Regions from separate parts of the Pseudomonas sp. NPDC089392 genome, predicted to be linked through region 1. Evidence: riboswitches for the same ligand, from Rfam matches in the RefSeq annotation. Region 1 holds a riboswitch; the other holds the start of a gene.
What was found. A riboswitch is a leader RNA that binds a small molecule or an ion and turns the genes downstream of it on or off. The one in region 1 is predicted to bind cobalamin.

Region 1 (7,481 bases):
GGTCGATATCGCCCCCAGCCAGTTGCAACTGGACACCCCTGCCGACGTGTTCATCCTGCGCCCGGTCAACGTGCGCGGTAACCGCGTGGACACCCCGCCAGCCGGCTGGCCGTGGTCGTTGCGCTGGGTGCAGGTGGTGTCCTCGGGCATCGACTTCTACCCCGCCTGGGTGTTCCAGGGCCCGCCAGTCACCAGTGGCCGTGGTGCCAATGCCGAACAGGTGGCCGAATTCGCCCTGGCCCTGGTGTTCGCCGCCGCCAAACAACTGCCAGGCCTGTGGGTCAAGGACGCCGATTGGCGCCTGACCCCACTGGCGCCGGTGCGTGGCCGTACCCTGGGCATCTTCGGTTTCGGCAGCATCGGCCAGAGCCTGGCACGCAAGGCGACGGCCTTGGGCATGTCGGTGCTTGCGCTGAACCGCCCCGGCCAGGCGATTGCCGAGGTGCCAGGCGTGCAACGCGTCGACAACCTGCAGCAGCTGTTTGCCGGCAGCGACCACCTGGTCATCGCCGCCCCGCTCACCCCCGCCACGCGTGGCCTGATCGATCGCCAGGTACTGGCCCAGGCAAAGCCCGGGCTGCACCTGATCAATATCGCCCGCGGCGGGTTGCTGGACCAGGACGCCCTGCTCGAAGCCCTGGACAGCGGCCTGATCGGCCGCGCCAGCCTCGATGTCACCGAGCCGGAGCCATTGCCAGCGGGCCACCCGCTGTACCACCACCCACGCGTGTTCCTGTCGCCGCACACCTCGGCGATTTCCGAGGACGGCTACCCGGCCCTGCTTGAAGCGTTTCTCGACAACTTCGCCCGTTACCGCGAACAGGCACCGCTGCACAACCTGGTCGACACCCAACGCGGCTACTGAACCCACACCTTTTGGAGAACACCATGACTGCACTGTCTGTCGTCACCCCGCAGGAAAACAGCGTACGCCAACGCGTCAGCGCCGAAGAATGGGAGGTGCGGGTAAAACTGGCTGCGGCTTACCGTCTGGCCGCCCTGTTCCGTTGGACCGACCACATCTACACGCACTTCTCGGCCCGCGTGCCGGGGCCTGACGAGCACTTCCTGATCAACGCCTTCGGCCTGCTGTTCGACGAGATCACCGCGTCCAACCTGGTGAAGGTGGACGTGGACGGCACGATTATCGACGACCCGCTGGGGCTGGGTATCAACCAGGCAGGCTATGTGATTCACAGCGCCATCCACCGAGCACGGCCCGACCTCAAGGCGGTGCTGCACACCCACACCCGTGACGGCGCAGCGGTGTCGGCGCAGCGTGATGGCCTGCTGCCGATCTCCCAGCACGCACTGGCCTACTACAGCCGCGTGGTCTACCACGACTACGAGGGCGTCGCACTGGACCTGGACGAGCAACAGCGGCTGGTGGCCAACCTGGGCGACAGCAACATCCTGATCCTGCGCAATCATGGCCTGTTGACGGGAGGCATCAGTGTCGAACATGCGTTCCGTGAACTGCACGGGCTGGAGCGCGCCTGCAATATCCAGGTGGCGGCGCAGGCCGGGGGCAATGACCAGTTGCTGCACGCGGCGCCAGCGGCGATTGCCAAGGTACATGAGCAGTCGAAGCGGTTTTCCGATGGGCTGGGGGAAGGCATTCAGCGGCACTGGGATGCATTGATCCGGCAGCTGGATCGGGAGGGGCTGGATTACCGGGACTGACTAGCCGCCACCTATTACCTGTGCTGGCGCCTATATTTAAAATGCATTTTATTAATTTTAAATATAGATTTAATTCCCTTAAAACATAATTAGCATAGATCCAAAAAGCCTTTCACAACCCCACCCACCCCACGCTATGGTCTACCCATCAAGACCGACCCCACACCTGGCGGAGGCCGTTTACCACAGCCCCGCCAGGCAGCCCACCCCCTGCATCACGCAGCGCTCCTGTCGCGGCCCGACTCGCCACTCAACAGCACAGGAGCTTCACCCATGAGCCTCGAATTCATCGGCCTCATCGGCCCGCAGGAAAGCAGCGAATCCCAGGCGCCACGCGGCCCGCTGGTGGATCTGGAGTTCATCAAGGCCTTCTCCCAGGCCCAGGAATACGGCGGCTTCGACAAGGCGCTGCTGGCGGTCAACACCAGCGCGCCGGATTCGCTGATCCTGGCCAGCTACGTGGCCGCCCTCACCGAGCGCATCGGCCTGCTGGTAGCCCATCGACCGGGCTTTCAGGCCCCGACCTTCGCCGCCCGCCAGTTTGCCACCCTGGACCAGCTGAGCCGTGGGCGGGCCTCGATCAACGTCATCACCGGCGGTGACAGCGGCGACTTGCAGCGCGATGGCGACTTCCTCGACAAGGATGCCCGTTATGCCCGCACCGACGAGTACCTGCAGGTACTGCGCGACACCTGGACCCGTCACGAACCGTTCGACCACCAGGGCACTCACTACCGCATCGAAGACAACCTGACCCTGGTCAAGCCGGTGCAGCACTTGCCGATCTACTTCTCTGGCGCTTCCGACGCGGCGGTCGAGGTGGCTGCCAAGCACGCCGATGTCTACATGATGTGGGGCGAACCGCTGGAGCAGGTACGCGAGCGCATCGCCAAGGTGCGCAAGGCAGCGGCACGCTATGGGCGCGAAAAGCACATCCGCTTCAGCCTGTCGCTGCGGCCGATCCTGGGGGCCACCGAGGCCGAAGCCTGGGGCCGCGCCGAACGCATACTGGCCGACGCCCAGGAACGTATTGGCATTCGTCAGGGCAACCGCCGCGAGAAAAACTTTGGCAAGAGCAACGCCGGTTCCGAGCGCCTGGTGCAACTGGCCAGCCAGCGCAAGGTGCATGACACCCGTCTGTGGACAGAGATTGCGGCACTGGGTGGCGGTGCGGGCAACTCCACTTCGTTGGTGGGCACCGCAGACCAGGTGGCCGAGTCGGTGCTGGCCTACTACGAACTGGGGGTGACCACCTTCCTGTTCCGCGGTTTTGACCAGCTGCTTGATGCGGTTGAGTACGGACAAGCGCTGATCCCGCGTATTCGCGTGCTGGTTGACCAGCATGAGGCCGGCCGCAGCGCGCGCACGGCATAGATCTCTCTACCTGCCGCACTGGCCTCTTCGCGGGCGCGCCCGCTCCCACAGGGATATCGCAAATCATAGGTTCAGCGGCACACCTGTGGGAGCGGGCAAGCCCGCGAAGGGCCGCAAAGCGGCCCAATATGGCGATTGACGCCAAGCCCGCCCCATGCTCTCCTTATGCCTCACGTTCAGGTGCCCCCAATGGGGGTGAAACGGGAAACCGGTGCGTCGCAGGCCCTTCAATCAGGGCCGGACAAGGCCGGTGCTGCCCCCGCAACGGTAAGCGAGCGAAACGTCTATACCACTGTGCCCGATAGTTCGGCATGGGAAGGTGACGCTTTCCAGGAGCCCAGCTCCTCCTCGCAAGCCCGGAGACCGGCCTGGCGTTCATGAACACCCCGCGGTGGGCGGGCGCTGTTGCATTCCCCTGGGCGTACACGCTCGGGGCTGCCGCGCTTGCCCATTGCCCACAAAAAGCAGAGGAACGCGTCATGCCCGTCACCAGCACCAAGCCACACAGCCTTGCCACCCCTGTTACCCTCAGCCAGCGCGTAGTCATCGCCGTCGGCGCCAGCCTGCTGGGCTTGTGCCTGGTGTACTTCGCCGGTTTCTCGCACATCGAGGCCGTACACAACGCCGCCCACGACACCCGTCACAGCGCCGCCTTCCCCTGCCACTGAGTACGCCCGATGATCACGCGCATTGCCCGTACCGCGGGCTTCAGCGGGCTGCTGGCTGCCCTGCTGCTGACCTTGCTGCAAAGCTTCTGGGTCGCCCCATTGATCCTTGAGGCAGAAACCTACGAGTCCTCCGCCCCGGCCGCACACCACGAGCACGGCAGTGAAGTGCCTGCCCATGAACACAGCGCCGAAGCCTGGTCGCCCGAAGACGGCTGGCAACGCGTGCTGTCCACTACCGGTGGCAACCTGGTGGTCGCGGTCGGCTTCGCCCTGATCCTCGCCGCCCTGTACAGCCTGCGCGAGCCACAGCGCGCCGGCACTGGCGCATGGTGGGGGCTGGCCGGCTTTGCCGTGTTCTGCCTGGCCCCAACCCTGGGCCTGCCACCCGAACTGCCAGGCACTGCGGCTGCCGACCTGGGGCAACGCCAGGCCTGGTGGATCGGCACAGCCAGTGCCACCGCCCTCGGCCTGGCCTTGCTGGTGTTCGCCCGCCACTGGCTGCTGAAGGCGCTGGGTGCCGTGCTGCTGGTCATTCCCCATGTAATCGGCGCACCGCAACCCGAGGTGCACGAAAGCCTGGCCCCTGAAGCCCTGGAAACCCAGTTCAAAGTGGCCTCCTGGCTGACCAACGCCGCCTTCTGGCTGGCCTTGGGCCTGCTCAGCGCATGGCTGTTCCGCCGCTCCAGCCAGGCCTGATGCCGGTTTTTTACGCCGGTTTCGGCTGCCGCCGGGGTTGCCCGGCGGATACCCTGCAAACCTTGCTGCACCAGGCGCTGGGCAACCAGGGCCTGGCGTTGGCTGATCTACGCGGCATCGCCAGCATCAGCCTGAAGGCCGACGAGCCCGGCTTGCAGCAGTTGGCCGAGCGCCTCGGTTTGCCCTTGGTGCTGTACCATAGCGCGCAACTGCAACCCTACGAACCGTTGCTCAGCCACCGCTCTGCCGCAGCCCATGCCCACAGCGGCTGCTGGGGCGTGGCCGAAAGCGCTGCCCTGGCCCTGGCCTGCCAGCAGCTTGGTACGGCCCGCTTGCTGCTGACGCGCCAGGTAATGGGCCCGGCCACCCTCGCGCTGGCCTGCTGAACGTTTCGCTCTTCTTTCTTGCAAGGACTTTCAATGACGGTCTACTTCATCGGCGCCGGCCCCGGCGACCCGGAACTGATCACGGTCAAGGGCCAACGGCTGATCCGCCAGTGCCCGGTGATCATCTATGCCGGCTCACTGGTACCTGCCGCCGTGCTTGAAGGCCACCAGGCCGAGACCGTGATCAACAGTGCCGAACTGCACCTGGAGCAGATCATCGCGGCCATGCGCAATGCGCACGAACAAGGCCAGGATGTGGCCCGGGTACACAGCGGCGACCCCAGCCTGTACGGCGCCATCGGTGAGCAGATCCGCCACCTGCAGGTGCTGGGCATCGATTACCAGATCATCCCCGGGGTCACCGCCACGGCGGCCAGCGCAGCCCTGCTCGGCTGCGAACTGACCCTGCCACAGGTGGCGCAGACGGTGATCCTCACCCGCTATGGCGACAGCTCGCCGATGCCATCGGGCGAGCAACTGGGCGACCTGGCGCGCCATGGGAGCACCTTGGCGATCCACCTGGGGGTCAAGCACCTGGCGCGTATCGTCGATGAGTTGCTGCCGCACTACGGCGCAGACTGCCCGGTGGCGGTGGTGCATCGCGCCACCTGGCCCGACCAGGACTGGGTGCGCGGCACCCTCGGCGATATCGTCAAACTGGTTGCGGCCAAGGCCTTCCGGCGCACGGCGCTGATTCTGGTGGGCCACGTGCTGGGCGACACGCCGTTCGCCGAGTCGGCCTTGTACCGCGCGGGGCACGCCCACTTGTACCGCCCTGGCGACTGAGCATTGCCAGGCTTGCCGCGGGCGTAGCAGACTCCAGGTTCCCGCCTGCGAACAGGAGTCATGCCCATGCTGGATTTACGCCCCAACTGCGAGTGCTGCGATACCGACCTGCCGGGTGACAGCCCCGACGCGCTGATCTGCTCCTTCGAATGTACCTTCTGCCGCGCCTGCGCCGAAACCCGCTTCCAGGGCCGTTGCCCAAACTGCTCCGGCCAATTGGTGGCCCGCCCGACACGGGCCGGCCAGGCGCTGCTCAATAACCCCGCCTCGACCCAGCGCGTGAAAAAAGCACACTCCGCCTGCGCTTGACTGGCCGCAAAAAACAGACATCGCCGCTTTGATAGGGTGATGTCTTTCTCGTTATTTGTAGGAAATTTCGACAACAACCACGGGGTTTATCAACACTTCTATACTCGGCATTACCAAACTTCGGGAATGGTCGTATCGTGCAGCGCTTCCGATAACCCCACTTGCAGACGTATTCCTGAGTGTTCCAGGAAGCGGACCACATCCCGACAGGAGTTTTCCCCATGACAACTGTGCTGATCGTCGACGACCACCCCATCGTCCGGCTGTCCTTGCGCCTACTGCTCGAGCGTGAGCGCTTCCGTGTCGTCGGCGAGGTCGGCAATGGCAGCGAAGTGGCGCAGGTAGCCCGCGAACTGCGCCCGGACGTGGTCATTCTCGACATCGGCCTGCCCGGCCTGGATGGCATGGAAGTGATCAAGCGCCTGCAATGCCTGGAACCAGTACCCAAGATCATGGTGCTGACCGGGCAAGCCACCGACCTGTACGTGCGGCGCTGCCTGGATGCCGGCATCGGTGCCTTCGTCACCAAGGAAGAGGACCACGAGGCGCTGCTGTTTGCCCTCAAGGCCCTGGTCAAGGGCTACTCGACCTTCCCGCAGATGTCGGTCAACAGCAACTCGCTGGAAAGCGAGCCTGTGCGCCTGGCCAGCCTTTCCAACCGGGAAATGGAAGTGCTGCGGCGCCTGGCGCGTGGCGAAAACAACAAGAACATTGGCACCTGCATGAACCTCAGCGCCAAGACCATCAGTACTTACCGAGGCCGCATCATGGAAAAGCTCAAGACGGAATCCTTGGTTGAAATGGTCGACCTGGCCAAGCGCAACAGCGTCTACTGAGGGCTTGGCAGCCATGAAGCGCCTGCTGGCGAGCGCCCTTCTGGCCATCGGCCTGGTGGGTTCAAGCGGGCTGTCGGCCAACAGTGAACCGCGCCAACTGCTGGCCCGCTCGGTCAGCGCCGCAGCGCCGCTATCGCTGCCCAGCGAAGACCGCCAGTGGTTACAGCAACGCCAACACCTGGTACTGGGCAGCTCGCGGCCCGACTACCCGCCATTTGAAATCAACGTCAGCCAGCACGACTACGAAGGCCTCAGCGCCGATTACGCGGGTATCATTGCCGAACAGCTGGGCATAACCATCGACGTACGCCGCTTCGACAGCCGCCACGAAGCCATTGCCGCGTTGCGTGATGGCCGCATCGACCTGCTGGGTAGCTCCAACGCCTTCGAGGCCGCAGATGCCCAGCTCAGCCTTAGCGCCCCCTATGCTGAAGACCTGCCGGTGGTCGTCACCCGCGAGGGGCGCAGCTTGAAGAACACGCCCGACCTTGCCGGCCTGCGCCTGGCCATGGTCGATCATTACCTGCCGGCCAGTACCGTACGCGCCCTCTACCCCAAGGCACAATTGAGCCTGTACCGTTCGGCCCTGGCCGGGCTGGCTGCCGTCGAACTGGGCGAGGCCGACGCCTACCTGGGCGACGCCATCAGCACCGACTTCACGATCGGCAAGAGTTATCAGGGCGCGTTGAAGATCGACCATTTTTCCCAAACTGCCCCCGAGGCCTTCGCTTTTGCCCTGGCCA
Region 2 (7,481 bases), on a different contig from region 1:
CAGCAATGCCATCGAAGCCGAAGTAGTCGCCATGGTTGCGGCCGAACAGCGCCACGCAGGCCAGGTACAGCAGCTTCAGTACATACAGGTGCAGCAGGTAGAAGAACATCGGTGCCGCACCGAATACTGCCAGGGCGCTGATCCAGCGCGCCTGGCCGGCACGCTCGAAGGCGCGCAGTAACAGCAGGCCACAGCCCAGGGTCAGCGCCAGGAACAGCAGCGAAGGTGGGTATTTGGTGATGTTGAAGAAACTCATCAGGGTTTGCGTGAAGGTTGGGTAACCGCTCCACGGCGCTTCACCGTAGCCGTTGAGCATGCGCAGTACGACAAAGCCCAACAGCGCGAGCAGCCCCGCCAGTAGCAGGCGGTGCTGGCGTTGGTCGGCCTCGCTGCCACGGGTGAACCAGGGGCCCAGGCCGTAACCCAGGGCGATGACACCGATCCACGGCAGCACCGGGTAGGACGTGCGCAGCCGCAGGTTTTCGGAGAACGCCAGCCAGCCTCGGTCATGCAGGATCGCCCACGGTACGTGCAGCGCCGATTCCACACCAAAGTGCAGGCCATCGAGCAGGTTGTGACCAGCGATGATGACCGCCCCCAGGGCCAGGAGCGCGGCGCGTGGCAGCCATACCAGCAGCGACAGGGCGATCATGCTGACGCCGATGGCCCAGATCACTTGCAGGTAGATCACGCTGGGCGGCAACTGGAAGGTCCAGGCGAAGTTGACCAGGGTGAACTCCAGCACCACCAGGAACAGCCCGCGCTTGAACAGGAACGCCGAAACATCGCCACGGCCTTGGTGTTTCTCGCCGTAAAGCCAGGCCGACAGGCCGGTCAGCAGGACGAACACCGGCGCACACAGGTGGGCCAGGGTGCGGCTGACGAATAGCGCCGGCTCGGTGGTGTCGATGGCCATCGGGTCGCTGACCTGGCGGTGCAGGAAGAAGGTCTCGCGGACGTGGTCCAGGAGCATGAACAGGATTACCAGGCCGCGCAGGGCATCGATGCTCTGCAGGCGCTGGGTAAGCAGGGTAGGGGTGGCGCTGGCGCTTGTCATGGAGGGTCGCTGATGGGAATTGATGTCAAGTGAAACGTTATCTTATAACTAAATGGTGAGGGGTTGGTAGCGGTTTTTGTGTTTGCCTGTGCCGGCCCTTTCGCGGGTAAACCCGCTCCTACACAGGTACAGCACAGGCATTGAGATAGACGCTGTCCTTTGTAGGAGCGGGTTTACCCGCGAAGAGGCCGGCACAGGCCGGCTCAGGTCAGAAGCTGTAATCCACCGTCGCAAAGTACGACCGTGGCATCCCCATCAGCCACTGCTGCCCGCTGAACGCCGACTGCACATACTCACGGTCGAACAGGTTGTTCAATTGCAACCCCAGCCGCACATCCGGTAACACCTGCCAGCCGATGTTGGCATCTACCACGGTGTATCCGGGGGCGCTCTGGGTATTGGCGGTATCGGCATAGCGCTCATCCACATAGCGCGCGCCAATGCCGGCCTCTACTTGCTGCCCGAAGCCTTTGCTCAGCCACAGGTTGGCGGTACGCCGCGGCACGTTGACCGGCCGGTTGCCCGCGCGGTCCTGCGCAACACCGCCGACCATTTCGGCGAAGTCGTCATACCTGGCGCGCACCAGCGATGCGTTGGCCGACACCTGCCACTGGTGAGCCAGCGCCAGCTCCAGGGTTGCCTCCAGGCCGTCGGAGGTCTGCTGGCCGGCCTGTTGCGGCTCGTGGGTGATCGGGTCGGCCACCAGCAGCTTCTTCTTGACGATGTGGTAGGCCGCCAAGGTCCATTCGCCACGGCCCTCCCAGAAGCGCTGCTTGAGTCCGACCTCGGTCTGCTTCGCTTCTGTCAGGTCATAGTGCATCTGGCTCGGGCTGAGGCTGATCAGATTGTCGACCCCGTCCTCGCTGGTGGAGTACTGGCCATACAGCGACAGGTCGTCGGTAACCGCAAACACCAGCCCGACGCGCCAGTTGCCACCTTGCAGGCTGCGGTCGCTGCGGCTGTCGTCGGTCAGGTTGTCGCGGTCGATGTGGTGCTGGTCGCGGCGCACGCCGGTTACCAGTGACAGCCGCTCGCTCAACTGCAGACGGTTTTCGGCGAACAGGGCAAAGCTGTGGGTGGTGGACAGGGTTTGCGGGCGCAACGGCGAGGCACTGTGGAACCCGCCCGGCTGTGGTTGCCACGGGTCGATGTAGTCGCCGCCGACATCATCGTAGGGGGCGTTGCTGTCGACGTTGAAACGCACCTTGTTGTACTCCGTGCCGAGCACGGTCTTGCTGGCCAGGCCGAACAGCGTGTGGTCGAAAGTGAACGTCTGGCGGTCGCCGAACTGCTCCTGGTTGTGCTTGATTTCCAGGTAGCTGCCGCGCTGTAGCTGCTGGTGTTCGGCATCCCAGTCGTAGTTCTCGGCATTGCGCCAGTGGCGGCGGCTCTTGATGTAGTACAGCTGGTTGCTGGCGCTGACGTGGTCGTTCAGCGCCCAGTCGGTGGTCAGCCTGGTCCACTCGTCGTCGTAACGCTGTACGTCGTTCTGCACGTTATAGTTTTTCTTGTGCAGGCTGCTGCGGTAGTGGCCGTCGATCAGCGGGGTGCCGTAGTAGTTGGCAGGCTGTGCCTCACCGCGGTCATGGGCCAGGGTGAAACTGAGGTCGTCACTGGCATCGAAGCGCAGCGCGGCACTCAGGGCCAGGCTACGCGAGGTGGTGCGGTCTACCCAGCCGTTGCCGGCCTGCTGGTTCAGTGTCAGGCGGTAGCTGAGGCGTTCACTGAGGCTGCCGCCGCTGTCCAGCCCCAGCTGCTGGCGGTCCCACGAGCCGTAGCCCAGGCGCAGGTGGTTGCGCACCTCGCCGGCAAACGGCTTTTTCGGGATCACATTGATTACCGCGCCGGTGGCACCTTCACCGTACAGCACCGAGGCCGGGCCGCGAATCACGTCGATGCGCTCGACCATCCACGGGTCGACCGGGAACGTCTGGGTGCCGGCACCGGTGAACAGGCGGGCGCCGTCGAACAGTGTCATCACCGAGCTGTGGCCGGCAAAGCCGCGAGCGGACAAGCCTGTACCGCCATCGCCCGGGGAGCCGACAAAGGTGATGCCCGGCGAACGGGTCACCGCGTCCTGCACGGTGAGGTTGTTGCGCTGCTGGATCTGCTCGGCGCTGATGCTGCTGGTGCTGGCCGGTGTTTCCAAGGCACTGAGGCCAAGGCGCGAGCCGGCCTGGGTCGGCGTGGCCAGATTGATGTCGCGGCTGTCGAAGGTATCGGTGATGGCCGTGGAAGGCAGGGCCAGGGGCTGTGGATCACGGTCATCGGCCAAGGCCGGCAGGGCGACGGCCAGGCAGGCCGCCAGGGGGTGAAGCTTGAACATACGGGACATGTCGTTCCACTGCTGCAGGAATGATTGGATCCCGGTGGAAAACACGCAAAGGAGGCGTTCCGTACAGGCAGGCGCGCGCACGGATACCGGCCTGCGCCCGCCCACCGCGGGTTGCCAAGTGACGCTTCAGGCCGGTCTCCGGGCTTGCGAGGGGCATGAAACCTTCACCTTCCCATGCGTGTGCACAGTGGTATCTCGAAGGGCTCGCTCGCTTACCGTTGCGGGGGCAGCGCCGGACTTGTCGTGGGTAACACGACGCACCGGCTTCCCGTTTCACCCTGCGCGCGGCGGCGCAGGACACCTGAAACTGGCGCGCATCTGACCATTGAAATGCGGGTGGGTCAAATTTGCAGGGGTGATGGGGGAGTAGTAGGCAGGCCTGGCCACTTCGCGGGCTCGCCCGCTCCCACAGGAATATCAAAGGCCTCTGGGTGTAGGAGCGGGTTTACCCGCGAATAGGCCGGGCCTGCCTCAGAAAATCAGCGCCCGCGCCGCCGCGAAACCCGCGCCTCGATGTTCTTGCGCCCAATCAGCAGCGGCGGCTTCTCCACCACCGGCTCATCCGCCAGCCACTTGTACATCACCAGGCAGTCCACCAGCCCCAGGCGGGCATGGCGATAGGCCTTGGGCAAGCGGCCGACGGTTTCGAAGCCCAGCTTGTGCCACAGCGCCACTGCCACTTCATTGCTGGCTACCACCGAATTGAACTGCAGGGCCAGAAAGCCCTCCTGGCGTGCCAGCTTCTGCGAATGCTCGCACATCAAGCGCGCCACGCCCCGGCCACGCGCCTGTTCGCAGACCATGTAGCCGCAATTACCCACGTGCGCGCCCGGCCCGGCGGCATTGGCCTTGAGGTAATACGAACCCAGCAGCTCGCCATCCTCTTCTGCCAGCAGCGTGTGCAATGGCAGCTCCAGCCACAGCTGGCGGGCCTGTTCAAAGCTCAGGGCCGGGTCGAAAGCGTAGGTTTCACGGGCCTGGACAACGGCCTGGAAGGTAGGCCAGAAGCGTTCGAAGTCTTCGGGCGTCATGGGGCGAATGTGGATCATGCGGGTTCCTGCGCGTGCTAAGCCGCCCAGTCTGGGTGGCGCGGCGCCGTCGCGCAAGGGCGGCGACGCCGTTTGTGCTCAGCCGTTGGCCTTGCCTACTGCATCCATGGCCCGCGCCGAGTAGACCAGCGCGGCACCGGCGTTCATCGCCACGGCCACGCCGAGGGCCTCGGCAATTTCCTCGCGGCTGGCGCCATGCTTGACCGCCTGCTGCGAATGCACGGCAATGCAGCCGTCGCAGCGGGTGGTCACGGCCACGGCCAGGGAGATCAGCTCGCGGGTCTTGGCGTCCAGGTGGTTGGTCTTGGCCCCGGCACCGCTGGCGGTCATGTAGCCGGCCACGGTGTCGGGTGACAGTTGCTTGAGATCGCCGATGCCGGCCATCAACTGCTTACGGTAGGCGTCCCAGTCCATCATGCTCATCGTCTTCACCTTGGGGTGGTTGCGAGTGGAGCTTTCAGGCTAGTCGAAGAGTGGCAGGTGTGAGGCTTGTACTTTGGTGGGTGTGCACAGGGTACTGCGTGAACTCGAAGCCAGCGCAGTACCTGTGGGAGCGGGTTTACCCGCGAAGCGGGCGACGCGGTGGATGGCACCGGCTGCGCCGGTGTTCGCGGCTAAAGCCGCTCCTACAGCCGCTCCTGCATGGATTGCGTACAGCCATCAGATGTAGATGAACACCAGCACCAACGCCGCAACCACTGCCCACTTCTCCAGGTAGTAGCGCATGCGGTTGCGCTTCTTCAGCGCCTTGCCGCGTTCGCGGATCTTGTAGATGCGGGTGAACAGCCGGTTGATGCCTCCGGTCTTGTCGCTGGCATCATTGGGCGCGGCGGCGGCGGCCATTACATTGCGGCTGAACCAGCGGTTGAACGCGGTTGCCCAGCGGTACTTGAGCGGGCGTTCGACGTCGCAGAACAGGATGATGCGGTTGTGCTCGGTGGTGTTGGCTGCGTAGTGGATGTAGGTTTCATCGAAGACCACGCCCTCGCCATCGCGCCACGAGTACTTCTCGCCGTCCACGTCGATATAGCAACCGTCGTCGTTCGGTGTGTCCAGGCCCAGGTGGTAGCGGTACGAACCGGCATACGGGTCACGGTGGCGCACCAGCTTGGCGCCTGGCGGCAGGGTGGCGAACATGGCCGCCTTGACCGTGCCGATGCCTTGCAGCAACTCGGTGGTGCGTGGGCACAGGGCCATCGCCGATGGGTGGCTTTCGCCGTACCACTTCAGGTAAAAGCGCTTCCAGCCGGTCTTGAAGAACGAGTTGAAACCGACGTCATCGTAGTTCTCGGACTTCTTGATTTCGCCCACGTGCAGCAGCTGGCGGCCTTCCTCGCGGATCTCCTGCCAATGGTCCTGCAGCGGCTTCAGTTCGGGGAAGGCCTCTACCGGCAGGTAAGGCTTGGCCGGGTGCTTGGAAAACAGATACAGAAAGCTGTTGATCGGTGCCAGGAAGCTTGAGTGGTCGCCCAGCTGGCGGGTCAGCTTGTGGCGCACCCGACCGCGCAGGTGAACATAGGCGATCGAGAGGACGAAGAGGAGTACGAGTGCAATTTTCATGGACGTTTACTTGTCGAAAAATGGCCATGCGCCATGGCATAAGCCCCCGAGCATAAACAATCATGGGCGCAGTTTGTACTTATTGTTACGAAACGGCGGGGCGACTTAGGTGTAATACCCTACAGACTTGCGCAAACGATTCACGCCCAGGAGTTCACATGGTTCAGGATCTGCACACCAGCGGTACGCCGTTCAAGCGGTTGTTCTTCGCCTTACCGGTCAGCGATGCCCAGCGCCGCGCTTTGGCCCAGTGGCGGCGCGACCTGAACCTGCGCAACGGCAAACCGGTGCCGGCGGCCAACTTTCATGTGACGTTGCTGTTCCTCGGCGATGTGGATGCTGCCCAGGTGCCAGCAATATGCGCGGCTGTCGACCAACTGGCGCTGCCGGCCACGGCACCGCGGCTGTTGCTCGACCGTTTGCAGGTGTGGCGGCGCGCCAGTGCCCTGGTACTGGAGGCGCGGCAGACACCGCAGCCCCTGTTGCAACTGGTGTACGGCTTGCAGCAGGCGCTGCTGCCGTTGGGAGTGGAAGCGGCCAACCGTGAGTATCGCCCGCACTTGACGCTGTCCAGGGATTACCGTGGCCAGCCGCCAGAAGCCAGCAGCGCGCCGGAGTTTTACCTCGCTGCCCGCCACTTCACGTTGTACGAGTCGCGCAAGGGTGCATATTGGCCGTTGGCACAGTGGCCGCTTTTGCATTGACTCTGACCCTGTGTGGGCTTTAGCCGCGAACACCGGCAAAGCCGGTGCCATCCACCGTGTTGGATTCTTCGCGGGTGAACCCGCTCCCACAGGGCTGCTCCTGCAAAATCGCACGCGGCCTTAAGGGGCTAAACCGGTAAGCTTTGATATGGCAACTCATCCCCCGGGCTGCGCTCGAACTGGCGTTTGTACTCGCGGCTGAACTGCGATGTGCTCTGGTACCCCACCCGGTGCGCGGCCTGGGCCACTCCCAGGCCTTCGCCAATCAGCATCTGTTGCGCCTTCAGCAACCGCAGGCGCTTGAGGTACTGCATCGGCGCCATGTCGGTGCAGCGCTTGAAGTGTTCATGGAAGGTCGAAACGCTCATGTTGGCCCGTGCGGCCAGTGCTTCAACGCTCAGCGGCTCGGTGTAGTGCTCGCGCAGGTGGGCGAGGGCGGCGCCAATGCGAGCGAAATGCCCCTGTTGCTCTACCAACGCTCGCAACACACCGGCCTGCGGGCCGCGCAGTGCGGTATACAGCACCTCACGTACCCGCGCTGGGCCCAGTACCCTGGCGTCCAGCGGGTCCTGCAGGCAGCGCAGCAGCCGCTCCACGCTTTCCCGCATCGGCGCATCCAGCGCCGCCGAGGTCATCGACTGCGGTGTTTGTGCCTGCACTGCAACGTCTGGCGCCAGGTCCATGCTCTGTACCAGTTCACCCAGCACAGCACGGTCGATGTCCACCGCCACGCCGAGCAAGGGCGCTTCAGGGGTGGCGAAGGTTTCGCACATGAA

Region 2: another riboswitch for cobalamin. It lies ahead of ACIP1G_RS20755 (TonB-dependent receptor); the one in region 1 lies ahead of ACIP1G_RS26155 (CbtB domain-containing protein).

Annotation. Positions count from the first base shown of each region.
Region 1 is NZ_JBIVIF010000043.1:20,214-27,694, reverse strand. Features, by position in the region: gene ACIP1G_RS26170 (D-isomer specific 2-hydroxyacid dehydrogenase family protein) at 1-865, shown strand, start outside; gene ACIP1G_RS26165 (class II aldolase/adducin family protein) at 889-1,683, shown strand; gene ACIP1G_RS26160 (LLM class flavin-dependent oxidoreductase) at 1,957-3,057, shown strand; cobalamin riboswitch at 3,219-3,444, shown strand; gene ACIP1G_RS26155 (CbtB domain-containing protein) at 3,537-3,725, shown strand; gene ACIP1G_RS26150 (CbtA family protein) at 3,735-4,421, shown strand; gene ACIP1G_RS26145 (cobalamin biosynthesis protein) at 4,421-4,807, shown strand; gene cobM (precorrin-4 C(11)-methyltransferase) at 4,841-5,593, shown strand; gene ACIP1G_RS26135 (DUF1272 domain-containing protein) at 5,660-5,902, shown strand; gene ACIP1G_RS26130 (response regulator) at 6,124-6,738, shown strand; gene ACIP1G_RS26125 (transporter substrate-binding domain-containing protein) at 6,752-7,481, shown strand, end outside.
Region 2 is NZ_JBIVIF010000026.1:54,882-62,362, forward strand. Features, by position in the region: gene ACIP1G_RS20750 (DUF1624 domain-containing protein) at 1-1,057, opposite strand, end outside; gene ACIP1G_RS20755 (TonB-dependent receptor) at 1,266-3,392, opposite strand; cobalamin riboswitch at 3,504-3,712, opposite strand; gene ACIP1G_RS20760 (GNAT family N-acetyltransferase) at 3,872-4,441, opposite strand; gene ACIP1G_RS20765 (carboxymuconolactone decarboxylase family protein) at 4,520-4,864, opposite strand; gene lpxO (lipid A hydroxylase LpxO) at 5,102-6,001, opposite strand; gene thpR (RNA 2',3'-cyclic phosphodiesterase) at 6,160-6,705, shown strand; gene ACIP1G_RS20780 (AraC family transcriptional regulator N-terminal domain-containing protein) at 6,834-7,481, opposite strand, start outside.